2 linked regions of the Gottschalkia purinilytica genome follow. The main gene of each other region encodes a partner of the protein of the gene in region 2 in a complex. Links are inferred from orthologs where the notes say so. Each region holds a gene or a part of one and is shown on either strand. Other genes may lie near its edges.

What was found.
Region 1: holB (region 2) and dnaX share a complex: the UniProt entries of both Bacillus subtilis proteins name them as parts of the DNA clamp loading complex. The link is inferred for Gottschalkia purinilytica from one-to-one orthologs.

The regions. Positions count from the first base shown.
Region 1 is NZ_LGSS01000015.1:6,406-13,485, forward strand. What follows is about bases 1,390-4,317. They hold dnaX (DNA polymerase III subunit gamma/tau), read right to left. Parts: upstream 3,745-4,317; coding sequence 2,035-3,744; downstream 1,390-2,034. Other genes in these bases: recR (recombination mediator RecR), read right to left, coding at 1,390-1,618; CLPU_RS12995 (YbaB/EbfC family nucleoid-associated protein), read right to left, coding at 1,663-1,992. Outside these bases: CLPU_RS12985 (MerR family transcriptional regulator), read right to left, coding at 1-672; more of recR, read right to left, coding at 1,019-1,389; CLPU_RS13010 (HAD family hydrolase), read right to left, coding at 4,383-4,853; CLPU_RS13015 (phosphate ABC transporter ATP-binding protein), read right to left, coding at 4,872-5,615; CLPU_RS13020 (PstA family ABC transporter permease), read right to left, coding at 5,654-6,487; phosphate ABC transporter permease subunit PstC, read right to left, coding at 6,506-7,080. UniProt on the Bacillus subtilis protein: Part of the beta sliding clamp loading complex, which hydrolyzes ATP to load the beta clamp onto primed DNA to form the DNA replication pre-initiation complex.
Region 2 is NZ_LGSS01000002.1:308,190-315,562, reverse strand. What follows is about bases 1-2,752. They hold holB (DNA polymerase III subunit delta'), read left to right. Parts: upstream 1-756; coding sequence 757-1,749; downstream 1,750-2,752. Other genes in these bases: CLPU_RS03230 (RNA-guided endonuclease InsQ/TnpB family protein), read left to right, coding at 1,818-2,752; CLPU_RS03240 (YaaR family protein), read left to right, coding at 288-743; CLPU_RS03245 (cyclic-di-AMP receptor), read left to right, coding at 1-233. Outside these bases: more of CLPU_RS03230, read left to right, coding at 2,753-2,996; CLPU_RS03225 (PSP1 domain-containing protein), read left to right, coding at 3,156-4,088; CLPU_RS03220 (DUF362 domain-containing protein), read left to right, coding at 4,243-4,416; CLPU_RS03215 (tRNA1(Val) (adenine(37)-N6)-methyltransferase), read left to right, coding at 4,701-5,456; rsmI (16S rRNA (cytidine(1402)-2'-O)-methyltransferase), read left to right, coding at 5,471-6,319; CLPU_RS03205 (AbrB/MazE/SpoVT family DNA-binding domain-containing protein), read right to left, coding at 6,387-6,626; CLPU_RS03200 (nucleoside recognition domain-containing protein), read left to right, coding at 6,995-7,373. UniProt on the Bacillus subtilis protein: DNA polymerase III is a complex, multichain enzyme responsible for most of the replicative synthesis in bacteria.

The DNA of each region.
Region 1 (7,080 bases), on a different replicon or contig from region 2:
AGCCATATGAAGAGTTTGATATGATCCTTTATGAATGACACATGCCATTTCTTTTACACTCTCAAGCTTTTTAATCTTGATTCTCTTAGTATCAGGCAAGTCTCCATCAATTGGTTCAACTACTTCAGCATCAACACACTCTTCCTTATATCCTATATCATGGTATATAATCATACATGGTGGAACTATCTTAGCACCGTGCTTTTCTATATGTCCTGCCAGCTCTTCCCACAAATGTCCTTGTTCACTATAGGTTGGAATAGTATCTCTTAGTGCTGCGACTCTCACAGGTTCAATTTCTTTTAACACAATATCATATTTCATGATATATTCCTCCTGTTTATACATTTTAATGAAAGTTTCAATACGACTAAGTCTTGCTTGTTCATTCTTTACTCTGTCTAGGATTTCTAAATGTTTCAATTCCAATAGAGTCCGTATTTGCTCCAAATCCATATTCTTATTTAATATCAAAGCAATCTCGTCTAGAGAAAATCCAATATCCTTTAACGAAAGTATACGGTTTAGTCTCGGCATCTGACTCGCAGAGTAGTATCGATATCCTGTAAAAGAATCAATTTTTTCAGGCTGTAACAATCCAAGACCGTCATAATGTCTTAGCGTTTTGACTGTCACTTTATTTAATCTTGCAAAATCTCCAATTTTAAACATTTTAATCACCTATATCCACATATTTTAAGCCATCAAATAAATGGTAAGCCCTCCCCTAACAGGAGAGTCAATAGAATTTTTTAAAAATATTCATTATAAGAAATTCTATATATAGTTGTGAAAAACTTTTTTATAATATACTTTTACTCTTTTAGCACAATTCAACTTATAAATTTACTGACTTTACTAGATTCAAGTAAAAAGTTAAGTGAAGAAATAAAAAAACATGGTTTAAAGAAGATTTTATTCTTCTATAACCATGTTTTCTATTCAGATTTATTTTCAATAATACAATTTCTCATAAAATAATAGAAGTTTATTCACTTTATACAGTTTCTTATAAATACTATATTTCTCTTCTTCCTTCTAATGCTTTTGACAATGTAACTTCATCCGCATACTCTAAATCTCCTCCTACAGGTATTCCGTAAGCTAATCTTGTAGTTTTTATTCCCATAGGCTTTAGTAATTTTGAAATATACATTGAAGTAGCTTCTCCTTCAATAGTTGGATTAGTAGCCAATATAACTTCTTTTACATTTCCCTCATATGCTCTTTGTAATAACTCTTTAATTTTTATATCTTCAGGTCCTATCCCTTCCATAGGAGATATAGTTCCATGTAGTACATGGTATAGACCATTAAACTCTTTAGTTTTTTCTATTGCAATAACATCTCTCGGATCTTCCACAACACAGATATAAGTTTCATCTCTTCTCTTACTTTCACATATAGAACATGGATCTTTATCTGTTAAGTTACTACATACACTACAGTATCTTATATTTTTTTTAGCTTCTACTATTGCACTTGCTAATCCTTGTGCATCATTCGGACTCATATTTAATACATGAAAAGCTAATCTCTGAGCTGTTTTTTTTCCGATTCCAGGAAGCTTAGAAAATTCTTCTATTAAATTTGCTACTGGATAAGCAAAGTATTCCACAAACATCATCCTCCAATAAAAAAGAAGAGCTAAAAACTTTAGCTCTAGAATAATCCTGGTAAGTTCATCCCACCAGTTAATTTTTGCATTTCTCCTGAAACCATTTCCTCTGCTTTTCTTAACGCTTCATTTGTTGCAGCAAGAATTAAATCTTGTAACATTTCAACATCATCTGGATCTACTACATCTTTATCTATAACAATTGAAACAATTTCTTTTTTACCATTAGCTTTAACAGTAACTGCTCCACCACCAGCACTTGTTTCTACTTCTTTTTCTTCTAGTTCTGCTTGAAGTTCCACCATCTTCTTTTGCATTTTTTGAACTTGTTTCATCATATTACCCATGTTGCCACCCATACCAGGAAATTTCATTATTATCAGCCTCCTTAATATATTTAAATATTTATTTTTTAGTTAATCCTCAACTTCTACTACTTCTTCTCCAAATATATCTATTACTTCTTCTATTAATTCCTTACTATTATCTTCAGATTTTATTTTTTCTTGCTGTACATTTACTATTTCACTTGCCATTATAAGTTTAAGTTCTATTTTAGAATTTAAGTAATCACTTATTATTTTTTCTATTGACTCTTTGTTTTCTTTTTTATCTACAGCATCTTTATGAAATCCGAATCCTTCATCAAAAGCTATTGTAAGAACACCATTTTTTAGATTAGCTGGCTTACCTTCCATTATAAGAGCATGAAGTCCTATCTTTTCTGTTTTTACTTTCTTTAAAATATTACTCCATTCTTTTGATACATAGTCAAAAGATATATCAGTATTAGGTATTCTAACATCTTCTTCGAGTTCATTATTATCTTGTTTAATATCATTCTGTGATACTTTTTCAGTTTTTTCTATTAGTTCTTCTTTTTCGTTATAACTTTTACCAGGTTGTCTTTCTTTAATACCTACATCTATATTATTAGTTTTACTAGTATTAACAGATACATTATTTATAAAATTACCATTTTTAATTTTACTTTCTAAATCATCTATTCTTTTTAGGAGATCTTCTACAGTAGCTTCTGGTATTACATTTATCATTTTCATAATACTAACTTCTAGTATTATTCTAGGCTGTGAAGACCATTTACTTTGTGTCTCTGCTTCTGATAATATGTTTAAATAACTTATTATAGTTCCTAAATTTATTTTATCAGATTGAGCCTTTAATTCTTCTACTATATCCATATTTTCGTTAATAGTGCTTTCAGTATTACTAGAGCTCTTTACAATCATTAAGTTCCTAAAGTGTAATATCAAATCTTTTATAAACTGGTTTATATCTTTTCCACTCTGAACTATATTATGAATATTATCTAATATATTATCTATGTTTTTCTCAATTATATTATTAGTAAGTTCGAATATTAATTCGTTATTAACAGCACCTAGTACAGATAACACATAATCGTAACTTACTTCTTTTGAAGAGAAAGATATACATTGATCTAGTATACTTAGTGCATCCCTCATAGCTCCATCTGAATTTCTTGCTATAAGATTTAAGGCCCTATCCTCTATAGTTATATCCAAATCTTCACATATCTTTTTCATATTTTCTACTATATCATAAGACGTTATTCTTTTAAAATCAAATCTCTGACATCTTGATAATATAGTAGCTGGAAGCTTTTGAGGTTCTGTCGTAGCCAATATAAATACAAGATGCTTTGGTGGTTCTTCCAATGTTTTAAGGAGTGCATTAAAAGCACCTTTTGATAACATATGAACCTCGTCCACTATATAAACCTTGAGTTTACTTTTAGATGGTGGGTACTTGGAATTTTCTCTGAGCTCTCTTATATCTTCTACACTGTTATTAGAAGCTGCATCTATTTCAACTACATCCATTACAGTGTCACTTAATATACCTTTACATATTTCACATTCATTGCAAGGGTTACCATCTTTATTATTTACACAGTTAATAGCTCTTGAAAATATCTTTGCTGTAGAAGTCTTACCAGTTCCCCTAATTCCAGAAAAAAGATATGCATGAGCCACGTTATTATTTAATATTTGATTTTTAAGCGTGGTTGTTATATGTTCCTGACCTAAAACATCATCGAATACTTTAGGTCTGAACTTTCTATAAAGTGCTTGATAAGCCATGAAATCACCTTTCAAAAAGAGTCATAATATCTATATTATATCAAAATGTATATAGTTCTACCATATTATAGACTAAATCATAAAAATAAATCATGTATAACAAAAAAGCTATGAATAATTCATAGCTTTTTTAAAAATTTCAGCCATGCACCTAGCTTCGACATGATCCCATAAGCGTTACCTAAATAGTTAACTCAAACCAGGCAACCCTACGGCACACAAGAAGTAACCACTTACCGCTGCTTCCTTCCGGATCTGACGGAGTTCATGGGCTCCTGTTGCGTAGGACCCGATCGTCAACGCCACTTGTCTAGGGCAGACCCTACAATAATCATGCCTCAGCTAGGAATTCAATCCTGCTATAGCGGATTGCAGGTTACAGGGCACCGCTACCTCCCCATCTAGCATGGCAAACTTTATACTGGCGGAGAAAGTGGGATTTGAACCCACGAGACGATGTTATCGCCTACTCGCGTTCCAGGCGAGCGCCTTCAGCCAGACTCAGCCATCTCTCCGTGTTTTTTATAGTCAATAGTGCTTTTTTTATAATATATAGTCAATTAGATTTTCATTATAACTCAAAAGTAGACATGTGTCAATGTGTACAAACCATCTAATTTTTTCCTAATAACTCTAAATCATCCTCTTAAAGTAGCTTTAACTCTATTTTTGTTTAAAATAATATTTATAGCATCCTCTATAGAGTTAACGACTATATCTGAACTAAATAAAAGTTGACCACAACATCCTTCTTCTCCTATTACAGCTATAGATATTGCTGATTCTTTAGCCATTTGTATATCATTAAATCCATTTCCTACACATATTGTCTTATCCTTATTTAGACCTATAACTATATTACGTTTTGATTCACCAGCTTTATCACTTGGAAAAGTCATAACATTAATACCTAGACTTTCACACTCTTTTGTTACTGTACCATATGTATCAGCTGTTAATATATGTACCTTAACGTAGTTCTTTAATTTTAATATTAACTCTTTAATTTCTTCTCTAACTTTTCCATCTACAGCTATTGTTCCATTATAGTCAAATACTATGTTTTCTATTTCTATATCTTTTCTACCTGGTATATTATACTTTAACATAAAAATCCTCCTTATACTTTAACCATATATTCCTTCTATATATTCTTTAGTTCTTTTATCTCTAGGATTTTCAAATATTTCTTTAGTTGTTCCAAATTCTATTAGCTCTCCATTTAGCATAAAAGCTGTATAGTCTGATATTCTCTTGGCTTGAGATAGATTATGTGTGACAATTACTATAGTATATCTTTCAGATAAATTTGTTAGCATCGTTTCAATATTTTCAGTATTTTTAATATCTAGTGCTGAGCAGGGCTCATCTAAAAGTATAACCTCAGGTTCTACTGTAAGTGTTCTAGCAATACATAATCTTTGTTGCTGACCTCCTGATAGATTAAGAGCTGACATATTCATGTCTTCGTGTATCTCATCATAAAGATTACATATTTTTAGCTTATCTTTTGCTATTTTATCTAAAGTAGCTTTATCTTTTATTCCATAATATATAGGTGCATAAGTTAGATTCTTATATATAGATAATGGAAAAGGAGTAGGTTTCTGAAAAACTATTCCTACCTTTTTTCTTAATTCCTCTTTAGGAATATCTAATATATCTTTTTCATTAAATTTAACTTCTCCTTCTATTTTTCCACCTAAATTTTCTATCATAAGATTTAAAGATAAAAGTAAAGTAGATTTTCCACATCCAGATGGTCCTATTATAGATGTAATCTTATGTTTATGAATATTCATACTTATCTCTTTCAATATATTCTTTTTTTCATAATATACAGATAATTTTTCTATAGTTAATATACTCATAATTAGCTATCATTCCTTTATTTTTTATATTCACTATTTTATTTACTGCTTCTTCTTGAAACAATAAATATAGATAAAAAGTTTATTAATAAAAGTAATATAATCATTATAAGTGATGTTCCATAAGCATTTTTTAACGATAAACTTTCATTCACAAGTATATATAGGTGAAAAGGTAGAGCCATCACAGGAGAAAAAATTGAATTAGGCACTGGTGCAGATATTACTGCTCCAGTAAGTATTATAGGAGCTGTAGCCCCTATAGCCAATCCACCTGCTAGTAATACACAAGAAACTATTTCACTTTTACATAGAGGTAATACTAACTTTAAAATAGTATACTCTTTAGATACTCCCAAAGCATAAGATGAACTGATAATGTTACTATCAGTTTCTTGTAATATCTTTTCTATCCTTACTTCAATAAAAGGAAATATCATAATACCTAAGGTTATTCCTGCTGATAAAACAGATCTTCCAAAGTCTAAGTAAAGGACTAATAATGTATATCCAAATAGGCCTAACACTATGGAAGGTATTCCAGATATACATTGTACTATCATACAAATAAAGCTTTTTCTTTTTTCATTTTTACAATAAAAAGTATTATATATTGCTGTTGATATTCCTAAAATAGAAGCAAATAAAGATGCAAATATAGTTAAAATAATGCTTCCAACAATAGCTGGAAATATTCCTCCTTCAGCACCTATTGGTATGCCTTTTGGACTATTAAATATAAAGTCCAAACTAATAGCCTCAAATCCATTTTTAAATATGTATCCTAAAATATATAACACTAAGAAAGTAGAACTAACTATACTTACACCAAGCCATATTCTAATTAATAAATCCTTCTTTTTCTCTCTCATAGAACCCCATCCTATAAATTAATAACCTATAGATTTTTTAATATAATGTAGTGCAATATTTATAATTAAAATTAAAACCATGAGAACAAATCCTGATGCAAAAAGTGCATGGTAATGCATACTTCCTACTTCTGTCATCCCCATTTCTAGTGCAATTAATGAAGGTATAGTTTGACATTTTCCTAATAACCTTGGCATTATAGGTGAGTTACCTATAACCATCATAACAGCCATAGTTTCTCCCATAGCCCTGCCTAATGCAAGTACTACTCCTGCTAATATACTCCTTCTACATTCCTTTAAAACTATTTTCCTAATCATGTAAGCTTTAGATACTCCTAGAGCATTTGAAGAAATTAAGTATTTATCATATATTCTTTCTATTGATTCATCACATATAGAAATTATATAAGGTAATATCATTATAGATAATAGTATTCCTCCTGTTAAAACACTCTCACCAGATGATAACGATAATTTCGTTTCAAATAGTTTAACTAAAACAACTAGTCCAATAAACCCATAAACTACAGAAGGAATTCCTGCTAATACCTCTACAAGTAATCTTATATATCTTTTTTTATTCTTATTTA
Region 2 (7,373 bases):
CAGGAGGATTCTTAAGATCAGGAAATACTACTTTATTAATAGGTGTAAATAAAGAAGAAGTGGATAATGTTATATCTATAATAGAAGAATACTGTAAAACTAGAAAACAGATTACAGCAGCACCCATACCTGCTACATGGGTATCTTCAGTCTATATGCCTCATACAGTTGAAGTACAAGTTGGTGGAGCTACCATATTTGTTTTAGATATTAGTCAATTTGAAAAAATATAAGTTTCTATACTATGTACTTTAGATAAAAGAGTAAGTTATTGGGAGAGATATGATATGATAAAGATAGGGGAAGTAAAAAGTCAATCTTCACATCAAATTGATAATTTAAATAGAACTAATAAAGATAAGAAGGAAGGAATAAGAGGAGACTTTTTAAAAGAATTAGAAAAGCTAGATGAAATGAGTACAAAAGAGAAATTAGATGTACTTCTTGGTAAAATAGATAAACAGGCAGAGAAACTTTCAAAAAATATGGATATTAAAGACTTATTAATATACAAAAAATTAATATCTGAGTTTATGAAAGAGTCTGTTAATTCTATGGTAAAGTTTAGTAAAAATAGTTTTTTAGACAGAAGAGGAAGACATAGAGTTCATGGAATTATAAAAAAAGTAGATGAAGAACTTGGCAATCTAACAGAAGATATATTATCAAAAGAGAAAGATAATATAAAGGTATTAAAAACACTAGAAGATATTAGGGGACTAATCTTAGATATATATATGTAACCGGAGGAATATGATGGATTTTAATGATATAGTAGGACATGAAAGTATTATAAATAGCCTTAAAAATGCCATAAGCTCTAATAAAGTAGCTCATAGCTACTTATTTGAAGGAGCGAAATCCATAGGAAAAGAAAAATTAGCAAAGACATTTGCAAAAGCATTATTATGTAAAGATGGAGATAATAAGCCTTGTGAAAAATGTTCATCTTGTATAAAATTTGAGTCTGGAAATCATCCAGACTTTTGTTTGGAAAACCCTTTAGGAGACTCTTTTAAAAAAGAACAGATAGAGTCTATACAAAAAGATATAAAAATGATGCCTTACGAGGGAAATAGAAAGGTTTATATATTAAATAATATAGATAAAATGACACAAGAAGCTCAAAATAGTTTCCTAAAAACATTAGAAGAACCTCCTGAATATGTAACTATTATACTTATAGTTACGAATAGCCATAGTATACTTCCAACGATATTATCAAGATGTCAAATAATTAAATTTGCACCTATAAGTAATGATAAAGTAGAAAAAGCTCTTGTAGATATATATAAAATAGAACGAGAAGAAGCTAGATTTTTAAGTTCTTTTTCCAATGGTATAATAGGAAAAGCTATAAATTTATACCAAAATGAAGGATTTAAAAAGTTAAGGGAAGAAGTTATAACGGTTATAGATACAACGTTAAGTGGTGATAAATTTAAAATATTTTCTTTAAGTGAATTTTTTGATGAAAATAAAGAAAACATAGAAGATATTTTAGATATGATGTTAATGTGGTTTAGGGATATGTTAATATACAAAGAGGCAGGAAATAGTGAATATATAATAAATATGGATAAGATTGACATCATATCAAAACACTGCAAAAGTCTTTCTCAAGAAAAAATACATGATATAATAGAAACTATAATAAAGACTAAAGACAGTATATCTTCAAGAGTAAATTATCAACTTGCTATAGAGGTTATGCTTTTAAGCATACAGGAGGATTATATTAGTTGTTAGAAATATAGATAAGAGTAATTAAGTGTAATAAGATATACTTACTCAGGGAAAGTAATTATATTTTGGAGATGAAGAAGTTGAAAAGAGCATACAAGATAGAAATTAAGCCAACAGCAGAACAGAAGATGAAGATTCATAGAACTATTGGAGTATGTAGATATATATATAACTTTTATATAGCTCATAATAAAGAATCTTATGAAAAAGAAAGAAAATTTATAAATGGAATGAATTTTTCTAAATGGCTTAATAACGAGTATATTCCTAATAATGAAGATAAAAAATGGATAAAAGAAGTATCTTCAAAGGCAGTAAAACAGTCTATTATGAATGGAGATAAAGCATTTAAAGACTTTTTTAAGGGTAAATCAAAGTTTCCTAAATTCAAGAAAAAGAAAAATCAAAATGTAAAAGTTTATTTTCCTAAAAATAATAAAACTGATTGGATAGTAGAAAGACATAGAATTAAAGTTCCAACATTAGGGTGGGTAAGACTTAAAGAATATGGATATATATCAACGAATTCTATTGTTAAAAGTGGTACAATTAGTCAAAAATTTGATAGATACTATGTATCTATATTAGTAGAAGAAGCAGTTAAAACAAATAATACAAAATATACAGAAGGTATAGGAATAGACTTAGGATTAAAAGATTTTGCTATTTGTTCAGATAAAAAGATTTTTAAGAATATAAATAAGACTTTAAGAGTTAAAAAAATAGAGAAGAAATTAAAAAGAGAACAAAGAAAACTTTCAAGAAAATATGAAAGTTTAAAATTAAATTCGAAAGATAAAAAAATGAAGGGAGGAACTGCTATTAGACAAAATATCCAAAAACAAATAGTGAAGGTACAAAAACTTCATCAAAGGCTAACCAATATTAGAACGGATTATGTAAATAAAATTATATCAGAAATAGTTAAGCAAAAACCAAGCTACATAACTATTGAAGATTTAAATGTTAGTGGAATGATGAAAAATAAGCATTTATCAAAGGTAATAGCTAATCAAAAGTTCTTTGAATTTAAAACTAAACTCATTTCTAAAGCTAAAGAAAATAACATTGAAATAAGGATAGTAAGTGTGTTTTATCCATCATCAAAAACTTGTAGTAATTGTGGAACAATCAAAAAAGATTTAAGGCTTTCAGATAGAATCTACAAGTGTGAATGTGGTTTAGAAATAGATAGGGACTTAAATGCAAGTATTAACCTTAAAAATGCTAAGAAATATAAGGCAGCTTAATTAAAACAAGCTCTTATATATGTACCGAAGGCTATTTCGGGAATTTACGACTGTGAAGAGTCATACAAACTGTAGTAGCTAAGGCAAAACAGGACTCGTTGAAACAGTAAAAATCTCGATATGGATATATTTGTCCGTATTTTGAGTAGCAGGTATAGTATGGTTACTGTAGTAGGAATTAGATTTAAAAAAGCAGGTAAAATATACTACTTTGACCCTGATAATATAGACGTATCTAAAGATGATTATGCTATAGTAGAAACAGCTAGGGGAGTAGAGTTCGGTCAAGCTGTGGTGGGTCCAAAAGAAGTCAGTGAAGAAGAAATAGTTCCGCCACTAAAAAAGGTGCTAAGACTAGCAACAGAAGAAGATATACAAAAGCACAATGAAAATAAAGAGAAAGAAACATATGCTTTTGATATTTGTCTTAAAAAAATAGAAGAGCATGGTCTAGATATGAAGCTTATTGATGTTGAATATACATTTGATAATAATAAAGTTATATTTTACTTTACGGCAGATGGAAGAGTTGATTTTAGAGAACTTGTAAAAGATTTAGCATCAATATTTAAAACTAGAATAGAATTGAGACAAATAGGAGTTAGAGACGAAGCAAAAATGATAGGTGGACTAGGACCTTGTGGTAAACCATTATGTTGCGCTACTTTCTTAGGAGAATTTGAACCTGTATCTATTAAAATGGCAAAAGAACAAAACTTATCTCTTAACCCTACAAAAATATCAGGAATATGTGGCAGACTTATGTGTTGCTTAAAATATGAACATGAAACATATGAAAAAATATTGGAAAAACTTCCACCAGTAGGTGCAACAGTAATGACACCTAGGGGAAAAGGTATAGTAATGGAAACAGTTACTCTGTTAGAATTAGCTAAAGTAAAGGTAAAAGGTGAAGATGATACAGAAGAAATTGTTCCATTTTTAATAGAAGAGATAGAATTATTAGAAAAAGCTAATACTAAAAAAGATACAAAAGAAAGAACAGAAGTGGATATAACCAAAATTGCTAAAGAAGAAGGTATAGATGTAGAAGATATAGAGATGTTAGAAGATTTATTAAAAGAGGATTAAGTTAAACAATCATAAAGAAAAAAATGTAGAAAAATGTCGTAATTTATGTTTATAATATTTATACGAAAATTAATAAAAACTCTTTTAAAGTGTATAAATAAGTGCTAAAATTATCATGAGGCTATAAAAGAACTTAACTAAGGAGGTGACCTTAATGGCTTACAAAATTACAGATGCTTGCATCAGTTGTGGAGCTTGTGAACCAGAGTGTCCTGTTAGCGTAATTAGCGCAGGAGATGATAAATACGTAATAGATGAAGAAGGTTGTATAAGTTGTGGAGCATGTTCAAATGTTTGTCCTGTAGATGCTCCAGTTGATGCAGAATAGGAATAATAAGAAAAGACCCATAGGGTCTTTTTTATTGCTTTTAAAACATGTTTTCTTCTAATCATATAGTAAAAGGACATTCATACTAAATTTATATATAAAAATTCACATATTATTTTAATTTTATAATAAGCTAGTTAGAATATATTTATAATATTACTTATTTATGAAAATTAATAAAAAAATAACTTTAGAGAAATTTTATCTTTTAATAAACTTTATTATAGTAAATGAAAATAAATGTTATAATACTAGTGAAATAAAAAACACTAGGAGCGGAAATAATGGAAAATATACAATTAAAAGAAAATGAAAGAATAGATGATCTTCAATGTAAAGGATATAAAATAATTCAAAATAAAGAAGGTTTTTGTTTTGGAATGGATGCTGTGCTGTTATCTAATTTTTGTGATATAAAAAGTGGATCAACAGTTGTGGATTTAGGAACAGGAACAGGTATAATACCAGTACTTATATATGCTAAAAATAATGTTAGTAAAGTTTATGGAGTAGAAATCCAAGAAGAAGTAGCAGAAATGGCAAATAGAACAATGAAAATGAATAATATTGAAAATGATGTAGAAATACTTAATATAGATTTAAAAAATGCTCCTGAGAAACTTGGTATAAATAAATTTGATGTAGTTACATCAAATCCACCTTATATGATTTCAGGAGGTGGACTTATAAATATAAAGGATAAAAAGGCAATATCAAGACATGAAATAACATGTAACCTGGAAGACATAATAAGAGTATCTAGTAAACTTTTAAAGCATAATGGAAGGTTTTTTCTAGTACATAGACCAAATAGAATAGTAGATATATTATGTTTATTAAGACAATATAAGTTAGAGCCTAAAAGTATAAGGTTTGTTCATCCTAAAATTGGAAAACAACCTAATTTAGTACTGATAAAGAGTATTAAAGCTTCAAAACCAGAACTTAAGTTTGAAAAACCTTTATATGTATATAATGACGACGGAACATATACAAAAGAGATATATGAAATATACGGCATGGAAAATATTGATATTTAAAGGAGCGATATAAATTGGATGTAATAGGAAAGCTTTTCATATGTCCAACGCCTATAGGCAATTTAGAGGATATAACATTAAGAACATTGAATACATTGAAAGAAGTAGACTTAATAGCTGCAGAAGATACAAGACATACTATTAAACTATTAAATTACTTTGATATTAAAAAGCCTCTTACTAGTTATCATGAACATAATAAGAAAGAAAAAGGAAAGTTTCTGATAGAAAAGCTTTTGAAAGGAGAAAATATTGCATTAGTTTCAGATGCAGGTATGCCAGGTATATCAGATCCAGGAGAAGATTTAGTTAGACTATCTATAGAACACGGAATAGGTGTCACTGCTTTACCAGGAGCTACTGCTTCTATATTAGGACTTATTCTTTCAGGACTTCCTACATCTAAATTTACGTTTGAAGGGTTTCTCTCATCTAATAAAAAGGAGAGAAAAGAAGAACTTAGAAAACTTGAAAAAGAACATAGAACTATAATATTTTATGAATCTCCTCATAGATTAAAAGTACTATTACAAGACATAAAAGAAATATTAGGAATTAGAAAAATAGCTATATCAAGGGAACTTACTAAAAAATATGAAGAAATATTTAGAGGAAATACTGAAGAAGCTATAGAGAAATTCTCAAAAGAAGATCCAAGAGGAGAATTTGTAGTTGTATTAGAAGGAACTTCTATAGAGGATATAGAAAAAATGAAAAGTGAAGTATGGGAAAATATGAGTATAAAAGATCATATATTAATGTATATGGAACAAGGGATAAATAAAAAAGATGCAATAAAGAAGGTAGCAAAGGAAAGAAATATATCTAAAAGTGAAGTTTATAAAGAAAGTATATCAATATAAAAAAAATAGGAGCATATGCTCCTATTTTTATTAATAAAATAAAGAGGGTACTTCAATCAATCTATGTTTATTTTTGTAAAGTTTCTAAGCATTCTGGACAAATATTTTTACCTTTGAAAACATGAACATCTTTAGCTTGTCCGCAGAATATGCACGCTGGTGCATATTTTTTAAGTATTATTTGCTCTCCATCTACGTAAATTTCTAGAGAGTCTCTCTCAGCAATGTCAAGAGTTCTTCTTAATTCTATAGGGATAACAACTCTACCTAGTTCGTCTACTTTTCTTACTATACCTGTTGACTTCATAATTTCATCCTCCCGTTTATAATGCGTCAAAAATCGACTTGTTTTTACAAATTAAATAGTACCATATATACCAATAAAAGTCAACATATAAAATACTATATAATATTTAAAAAATTAAAATAAGGTTATAAGCCATTCATAAACACGCATTCCATAGTTTTCTAGAAAATACCTAAAAATGTATAAGACAAATTTAGATAAAATTCTACAATTCTTTATATATCATTTTAAAAAAAATGTCAAGTTATTAAATCTATATTATGTAATTTATTGTACAAGTCTTGCATATAAGTTTATATAAAAAGATATAGAAAATTTAAGAATAACTGATCTAGGGTTAGCAAATTAAAAGGTTAGGAGAGTTTTAAATGATAAACTATATTTGGTTTTTTCTCATATTTATAAGTATAGTTGTTTCTGTGTTAAATGGTAACATAAATGTAATAAATGAATCAATAATAAAAGATGCAGAGGAAGCAGTAAAATTTGCAATAAGTCTTATAGGAATAATGTCAATTTGGATGGGGCTTATTAATATAGCTGAAAAATCAGGTCTTATAAAAAGTTTCAGTAAAATACTAACTCCTATTACATCTTTTTTATTTCCAGAAGTACCTAAAAATCATCCAGCTATGAGTGCAATAGTAATGAATATGGTTACAAATATGTTTGGAGCAGGAAATTCAGCTACTGCTATAGGAATAAAGGCTATGGAAGAAATGAATACATTAAATAAAAATAAAAAAA